2 linked regions of the Granulimonas faecalis genome follow. The protein of the gene in region 2 interacts with the protein of the main gene of each other region in a pairwise test. Links are inferred from orthologs where the notes say so. Each region holds a gene or a part of one and is shown on either strand. Other genes may lie near its edges.

Region 1 (3,701 bases), 590 kb from region 2 along the record:
GCGTTCCTGGCCTTCTTTGCCTTCGGGGCCTTCGACTCCTTGGAGACCGTCTACTACCGGGACGTCCTCCAGGTGGGCGTCGAGTGGACCGGCTGGCTCAACGCCGTCATGGGATTGGGTGCCACGGCCGGCTCCCTGGCACTGCTGCGGGTGCCCGAGCAGCGCCAGACCGTGGGCCTCGCTGCGGGGCTGGTCGCCGTGGTAGGTGCGGGCACAGTGCTCTACGTGGCCACGACGAGCCCCCTGGTGGCCGCCTGCGGCATGGCGGTCCTGGGTTTCGGCTGGGGGCTTTTCGAGCCCCTGCTCAACCTCGTGGTGCAGCGCGACGCCCCCGAAGGCGCCGTGGGCCGCGTCATGGGGGTGCTCCAGATGGGCCAGCGCAGCTCCGGCGTGCTGCCCCTGCTCGCGGCGCCGTTTCTGGCCCAGGCCTTCGGCGTGCAGCCGGTGCTCGTGACAGCCGGGGTCGTGGCGCTGGTGGCGGGCCTGGCCTTCGTGGCGGTGGCGAGGCGCGTGGCGCCGGGCCGGTGATGCCGCGATCGAGCCCGAAAGCGGGAGCCGACCCCTCCCTCACCACCTGAACGCGTCCGAGGGCGGCTCCCGCGGCACCTGAACGCAGTTGAGGGCGGATTGTCCCTCCCTGAACGCGGTTGAGGGCGGGTTCGCCGGATATTTCGCCACGGGGGTCGCCCCTAACCGCGTTCAGGTGCCGGGAGCGGTCCCGCCGTGCCCGCGCCCGTGCCGCGGCCCCACGTCCCATGTGCGGGCCGCACGCCCCATGTGGTGGGACCGTGAAGAATGACAGGTACCGTTTGAATCCTCTCGACGGGTTTGACCGGTACCTGTTAGATTTGTCGCCATGAATAACAGGTGCCTGTTGTAAATGCGGGCACCCCCACCGCAACCAGGAGGTTCCATGTACGACAACAAAGAGCTCATGCACCGCTTTGCCAAGGTGGGCCGCATGGCCATGGGTGGCCGCGGCCGCCACGGCCACCACGGTCCCGAGGGTCCCCGCCACTGCTGCCACAGGGGGCCGGAGGGTCCCGCTCCCGAGGGCGGCCATCACGGCCCCCATGGCCGCTGCCACGGCCGTGGGCCGTCCGGCCCCATGAGCCCCATGCGGGGTCAGGGCCGCATCCTCGCCGCCCTGGCCGACCGGGACGGTCTCACCACCCGCGACCTCGTCGAGCTGCTCGACGTCCGACCCTCCTCGCTCAACGAGTCCCTCGGGCGCCTCGAGGCCCGCGGGCTCGTGGGGCGCAGCCAGTCGCAGGCCGACGGCCGCCAGGTGGAGGTGCGCATCACCGACGCCGGCCGCGAGCTCGCCCAGGCCATGGCCGAGCGCGACCCCTCCTCCATGTTCGACTGCCTCACCGATGAGGAGCGCGAGCAGCTGGGCGCCCTTCTCGACAAGGTGATCGCCTCGGTCAAGGAGGCGCGCACCGACCCCGAGCGAGGGACCGCGTAAGCCCCCATAAAGCCGTTTGGTACTTTTTGGTGCCAAACATGATGAAAACCACCAAACGGGTCGCCGTTTGGTGGTTTTTCGGTCTTCGGACGAGGGAAAACCACCAAACGACCGGTGGCCGGCCCCCGCCCCCCCGCCCCGGCCCCCAACCGCCCTAGGAAAAAGGGCCCCACATCCGGAGATGCGGGGCCCTTCGCGTCCATGGGGTCGGCCATGCGGCCCCGGAGCGGGTTAGCGCAGGACGTTGAAGCCGTTGCGGCCGGCGTACTGGGCGGAGTCGCCGAGCTCGTCCTCGATGCGGAGGAGCTGGTTGTACTTGGCCACGCGGTCGGTGCGGGCGGGGGCGCCGGTCTTGATCTGGCCGGCGTTGGTGGCCACCACGAGGTCGGCGATGGTGGTGTCCTCGGTCTCGCCGGAGCGGTGGGAGACGATGCAGGCGTACTTGTTGCGCTGGGCGAGCTCGATGGCGTCCATGGCCTCGGTGAGGGAGCCGATCTGGTTCACCTTCACGAGCAGGGCGTTGGCGGCGCCGTTGTCGATGCCCTTCTGGAGGCGCTTGACGTTGGTCACGAACAGGTCGTCACCCACGAGCTGCACCTTGTCGCCGATGCGGTCGGTGAGCTTCTTCCAGCCGTCCCAGTCCTCCTCGTCGAGGCCGTCCTCGATGGAGACGATCGGGAACTCCTCCACGAGCTCGGCCCAGTAGTCGACCATCTCGTCGGAGGTGAGGGTGCGGCCCTCGCCCTTGAGGTTGTAGGTCTTGGTCTCGGGGTCGTAGAGCTCGGAGGTGGCGGGGTCCATGGCGATCATGAAGTCCTCGCCGGGGGTGAAGCCGGCCTTGGTGATGGCCTCGACGATGAACTGCAGCGGCTCCTTGTTGTTCTTGAGGTCGGGGGCGAAGCCGCCCTCGTCGCCCACGCCGGTGCTGTGGCCGGAGTCCTTGAGGACGTTCTTCAGGGTGTGGTAGACCTGCGTGGACCAACGGAGGCACTCGGAGAAGGTGGGGGCGCCCACGGGCACGATCATGAACTCCTGGAAGTCCACGTTGTTGTCCGCGTGCACGCCGCCGTTGAGGATGTTCATCATCGGGGTGGGGAGCACGTGGGCGTTCACGCCGCCCAGGTAGTTGTAGAGCGGGAGGCCCACAGACTCGGCGGCGGCGCGGGCCACGGCCAGGGAGCAGCCGAGGATGGCGTTGGCGCCCAGCTTGCCCTTGTTGTCGGTGCCGTCGGCGGCCAGGAGGGCGGCGTCCACGGCGCGCTGGTCGCAGGCGTCCATGCCCACGAGCACGTCGGCGCACTCGTCGTTGACGTGGTTCACGGCCTCGAGGACGCCCTTGCCCATGTAGCGGTCCTTGTCGCCGTCACGCAGCTCGACGGCCTCGAACTGGCCGGTAGAGGCGCCGGAGGGAACGATGGCGCGACCCTGGGAGCCGTCCTCGAGGGTCACCTCGACCTCGACGGTGGGGTTGCCGCGCGAATCGAGAACCTCACGGCCGTAGACATCGATAATCTCTGCCATTGTTTGGAGCTCCTTTCGTGAGCGCCCGACCCGGAACTGCCCGGGTGCGGTTTTCTTTCACTGACTTTAGGCTTGCGCGGGCCGCCCTCGCGCCCGGCGTCCCCGCACTTTGGCAAACCCCGTCAGAAGTTCATAAGAAAAATGAGGGGACAGAGGCGAAAAACGCAGCTAGTTGGGGGATGTCCAGCTGACAAGGGACAACTTCTCCGCACGGGGCCGGGCCAACGTGGACGCCGTGTAACGGCGGGGCCGGACCGTGGGGCGCGGCGCCGGGCCTGCACTAGAATGCGAGGGGCAGAGGGGCCGCGCGGCGGCCCGCAGCTTTTTTCGACGAAGAGGGGACGCAGCCATGGCATTGAGCCAAGAGGACGTCCGCGGCATCGCCGACTATGCCCGCATCGCCTTGGAGGGCGACGAGCTTGAGGCCATGACCGCCTACATGAACGACGCGGTGGCAATGCTCGCGCCGGTCGTCGGGTTCGCCCAGGAGGCGGACCCCACCTACCACCCCATCGGCGACCTGGCCAACGTCATGCGCCCCGACGAGGTCAAGGCCGGCCTGGAGCTGGAGGACGCGCTCTACAACGCCGTCGCCGTCAAGGGCCGCTGCTTCCGCGTGCCCTCGATCATGCCCGGCGAGGCGGAGGGGGGCGACCAGTGATGGCCAACATCGACCAGCTCACAAGCTCCCAGATCGCCGCCGGCGTGGCGG
Region 2 (4,526 bases):
GGAGTCGGGGGCGTCGGCGGCGGGCAGGGAGGCGGCGCGGGCCTCCGCCCTGACCTCGGACTTCGTGGCGCCCGAGAGGGGCGCAAGGAGCCGGGCCACCTGTGCCGGGGACAGCTCGCAGAGGTAGTAGCTCTGGTCCTTGGAGCGGTCCTCGGCCCGGGCCACGTGGGTGACGCCGTCGTCGCCCGCCACGAGCCTGACGTAGTGGCCCGTGGCCACCCGGTCGCAGCCGAGGGAGTCGGCGAGGTCGAGGAGGGAGGCCACCTTCACGGAGCGGTTGCAGGCCACGCAGGGGCTCGGCGTAATCCCCGCCGCGTAGGCCTCGGCGAAGGGGGCGCACACCCGCCGCTCGAAGGCGTCGGAGACGTCCACGGCGTGGTGCTCCACGCCGAGCGAGGCGCAGAGGGCCCGGGCGCGGGCCATGGCGTCGTCGGGCGGAACGGGGACGCCCCCGCGGGCCATGACGAGCGTCGCGGCCACGACCTCGTGGCCCCGGGCCAGGAGCCGGGCCACCGTAGCGGAGGAGTCCACCCCTCCCGACAGGCCCACGAGAACCCTCACGCCACCACCCCTTCCACAAGCGCGGCCCGACGGGACGCCGCGCGACGACCGGCCCACCCGCAGGACCTTCCACGGGTACGAGGGCACCCGCAGGACCTTCTGCGGGTGCCGGAGGACGGGAAAACCGCTCGCGGAAGCCTCCGCGGGTAGAAAAACCACCCGTAGAACGTTCCGCGGGTGCCGGGGAGAATCCGGGGCCGCCCGCCCCCTACCCTAGCGCCAGCGCGCGACGACGGCCAGGAGCTCGTCGCAGAAGGCGTCGAGGTCGGCCGGGTCCACGCGCTCGTCGAACGAGACGCGCAGCGACCCCAGGGCGAGGTCGCGCGGGATGCCCATGGCCGTGAGCACGTGGCTCGGGTCGAGGGAGCCGGAGCTGCAGGCGGAGCCGGCCGACACCTCGAAGCCCGCGGCGTCGAGGGCGAGGATGAGGGTCTCGGACTCCACGCCCTCCACCACCACCGACACGATGCCGGGCAGGCGGTCGTCCCCCACCTCGGCGCCGGCCGTGGGCCGGATGCCCGTGCCCGGCGCGCAGAGGCGCCCGTAGACCCCCCGGGCGAGGGCTGCCACCGCGGGGCGCACCTCGGGGATGGCGCCCACGCAGAGCTCGGAGACCGCTGCGAGGGCCACGGCGCCGGCGACGTCGGGGGTCCCGGGGCGCCGGCCGCCCTCCTGACCGCCGCCGAACTCCTGGTTGCGGTAGGGTACCCCGCCGCGCACGGCCAGGGCCGCGGTGCCCTGGGGGGCGCCGATCTTGTGGCCGGCGATCGAGACCCCGTCCACGGGGGAGAGCCCGAGCGGGATGCGGCCGAACGCCTGGATGGCGTCCACGAACACGAGGGCGCCCGAGGCCTTGGCGGCCTCGGCGACGGCGGGCACGGGTTGCACGACGCCCGTCTCGTTGTTGGCGGCCATGAGGCAGACGAGGGCCACGTCGTCGCCCAGGAGCGGGGCCACGCGGTCGGGGCCCACGGCGCCCGAGGGGTCGGGCGAGGCCACGTCCACGGAGAAGCCCCGAGCCTTGAGGGGCGAGGCGAGATCGATGACGGAGTCGTGCTCCACGGCGCTCAGCACCACGCGGCGCCGCCCGGGGTCGCGCTCGCGGGCGCCCTCGGCGAGGCCGACGACCCCGAGGTTGTTGGCCTCGGTGCCGCCCCCGCAGAACGAGACGTCCATGGGGCGGAACCCGCACCCCAGGCACGCGGCCACGGTGCGCCGCGCGCCCTCGAGAGCCGCCTGGGCCTCGCGGCCGAGGGTGTGGAGGGAGCTCGGGTTGGCGCATGCCCAGGGCTCGGCCTCGTAGGCGGAGCGGGCGGCCACTGCCTCGGGCCGTAGGGGCGCCGAGGCCGCGTAGTCGAGGTAGACGAATCGACGGTCCATGTCAGGCGCGCCCCGTCCTTCCGAGGTACCCGGCCCGGCGCAGGCGTTCGACCGCCGCGGCGCGGTCGGGCCTCCCGAACACGGAGCTACCGGCCACGAGCACGTCGGCGCCGGCGGCCACGATGTCGGCGGCGTTGACGTCGCCCACGCCGCCGTCCACCTCCACGAGCGGCGCCGCGCCCACCCGCTCGCAGAGCCTGCGGAGGTCGCGGAGCTTGCCGAGGGTGGACGGGATGAACGACTGCCCACCGAAGCCCGGGTCGACGCTCATGACCAGCACCATGTCGAGCTCGCCGAGGAGCGCCTCGAGGGCGCCCACGGGCGTGCCGGGGTTGAGGGCCACGGCGGCCTTGGCGCCGGCGGCGTGGATCTGGGACACGATGCGGTGCGGGTGCCGCGCCGCCTCCATGTGGAAGCTCACGACGTCGGCGCCGGCGTCGAGGTAGAGGCCCACGCACTCGTCGGGGTTGGTGACCATGAGGTGGACGTCGGCCGCGAGGTCGCCCTGGCGCCTCACCGCGGCCACCATGGCGGGGCCGAACGTGAGGTTGGGCACGTAGTGTCCGTCCATGACGTCGATGTGGGCCCAGTCGGCCGTCTCAATGGCCTCGAGCTCCGAGCGGAGGTCGAGCAGGTCCGCCGAGAGCAGCGACGGGGCGATGAGGACGGGCGCGTCTTCCATGGGTACTCCTCGGCGGTTCGTCATCGGGCGTCGCCTCCCAGTCCGTAGAACTCGTCGTAGGGCATGCGGTCGAGAAGGCGGCGCATCTCGCCCTGGAGGGGCGCGTGGTCGTAGAGCACGGCGTGCACGGCGGCCACGATGGGGGCGTCCACGCCGAGCCTCCCGGCCAGCTCGTGGGCGGAGCGGGCAGCGGCGGCGCCCTCCACCACCATGCGGGTGCGAGCCTGGTACTCGTCCAGGGTCTCCCCCGCCACGAGGGCGGCGCCGAACGTGCGGTTGCGGGAGTGCGGCGACATGCAGGTGGTGGCGAGGTCGCCCATGCCGGCGAGGCCCATGCAGGTCATGGGCTCAGCGCCCATGGCGCAGGCCAGGCGGCCGATCTCGGCCAGGCCGCGGGTCATGAGCACGGCGCTCGTGTTGTCGCCGAGCTCGAGGCCGCGGGCGATGCCGCAGGCGATGGCCACCACGTTCTTCACGGCGCCGCAGGCCTCCACGCCCACCATGTCGGACGACACGTAGGCCCTGAAGGAGGGGGCGATGAACAGCGAGCGGAAGAGGTCGGCCACGGCGTCGGAGGCGGCGGCCACCACGGCCGCGGCCGGCTTGCCCTGGCAGATCTCCTCGGCGTGGGTGGGGCCCGAGAGGCACGCCATCCGGCCCGGCCCGCCGCAGACGTCGGCCACCACCTGGGTCATGAGCATCATGGTCCCGGGCTCGACGCCCTTGGTGAGCACGCAGACCGGGACGTCGTCGCCCAGGAGCGGCGCGAGCCTCTCGGCGGTGGGGCGCATGAAGGCGGAGGGAACCACGACGACCACGGCGTCGGCGCCGTCCAGCGCCTCCCCCATGGAGGAGGTGGCGCGCACGTTGGCCGGCAGCTCGTAGGAGGGCAGGTAGAGCGGGTTGCGGTGCCCCTCGGAGATGCCGCGGGCGACCTCCTCCTCAAGGGCCCAGCCGCAGACCTCGCCGGCGTTCCGGGCGAGGAGCCCGGCCGCGGCCGTGCCCCAGGAGCCCATGCCTACGACGGCGACCTTGCCGCACACGGTGCCAGCCATGTCACTCACCCTTTCCGGTCTCGTCCTCGATGTGCCGGGTCACGGCCTCCTCGTCGCCGAAGAACAGGCCGGTGCCGGGCGCGGGGACCCGGGAGGCGTCCCGCTCGGCAGCCTCCTCGGCGGCCTCCTGCACCCGCTCGACGGACTCGGCGCGCTCCCCGGCGTCCACGGCGGCGTCCTCGGCCACCTCCGCGCGCTCGGCGCGCTGCAGGCGCGACGGGGCGTCGTCGGTGCCGGAGACGGAGACGTCGGCGCGGGCGGCGGCCTCGGCGGCCACGGCCTCGGAGGGGGCGTCGCCGGTCCTCATGGAGAAGGTCGACTCGTCACCGGAGCGCATCTTGGCGATGTTCTGGCGGTGCGCCCAGACCACGACCACGGCGACGACGACGAACGGCAGCTCGAAGGCCCAGGAGGAGGGCTGGTAGAGGAAGAACGCGAGGAACGGCAGGGCCACGGCGGCGGCCACGGACCCCAGGCTCACGACCTTGGACGGCACGGTGCAGAGCGCCCACACCACGAGCAGGCCGAGGGCGATGGGCCACGAGATGCCGAGGGCCGCGCCGAACCCCACGGCGATGCCCTTGCCGCCCCGGAAGCGCAGGTACGGCGAGAAGACGTGGCCGCAGACGGCGGCCAGGAACAGGCAGGCGCCGGTCCAGGACCACGCGCCCATGGGCAGCGCCTGGGAGACGTCGCCGCCGAAGCAGAAGAACGCCAGCACCCACGTGCCGAGGAACGTGCACACGAAGCCCTTTGCCACGTCGCAGGCCAGCGTGAGGGCGGCGGCCTTGGGACCGACCTCGCGCGCCACGTTGGTGGTGCCGATGTTGCCGGAGCCCTTGGTGCGC

Evidence for each region. Proteins that work in one complex are often made in the same cells at the same time.
Region 1: the proteins of rpe (region 2) and eno interact in binary tests that used the Escherichia coli proteins (3 or more experiments, as listed by UniProt). The link is inferred for Granulimonas faecalis from one-to-one orthologs.

What each region holds. Positions count from the first base shown.
Region 1 is NZ_BQKC01000001.1:1,577,374-1,581,074, reverse strand. The notes cover bases 845-3,701. They hold eno (phosphopyruvate hydratase), read right to left. Parts: upstream 2,990-3,701; coding sequence 1,700-2,989; downstream 845-1,699. Other genes in these bases: gatA (Asp-tRNA(Asn)/Glu-tRNA(Gln) amidotransferase subunit GatA), read left to right, coding at 3,650-3,701; OR600_RS07155 (Asp-tRNA(Asn)/Glu-tRNA(Gln) amidotransferase subunit GatC), read left to right, coding at 3,339-3,650; OR600_RS07165 (MarR family winged helix-turn-helix transcriptional regulator), read left to right, coding at 914-1,468. In the rest of the region: OR600_RS07170 (MFS transporter), read left to right, coding at 1-528. UniProt on the Escherichia coli protein: Catalyzes the reversible conversion of 2-phosphoglycerate (2-PG) into phosphoenolpyruvate (PEP). It is essential for the degradation of carbohydrates via glycolysis.
Region 2 is NZ_BQKC01000001.1:983,222-987,747, reverse strand. Bases 784-3,773 are described here. They hold rpe (ribulose-phosphate 3-epimerase), read right to left. Parts: upstream 2,624-3,773; coding sequence 1,943-2,623; downstream 784-1,942. Other genes in these bases: plsY (glycerol-3-phosphate 1-O-acyltransferase PlsY), read right to left, coding at 3,680-3,773; OR600_RS04460 (NAD(P)H-dependent glycerol-3-phosphate dehydrogenase), read right to left, coding at 2,644-3,678; OR600_RS04470 (cysteine desulfurase family protein), read right to left, coding at 784-1,941. Outside these bases: tRNA 2-thiouridine(34) synthase MnmA, read right to left, coding at 1-561; more of OR600_RS04470, read right to left, coding at 775-783; more of plsY, read right to left, coding at 3,774-4,526. UniProt on the Escherichia coli protein: Catalyzes the reversible epimerization of D-ribulose 5-phosphate to D-xylulose 5-phosphate.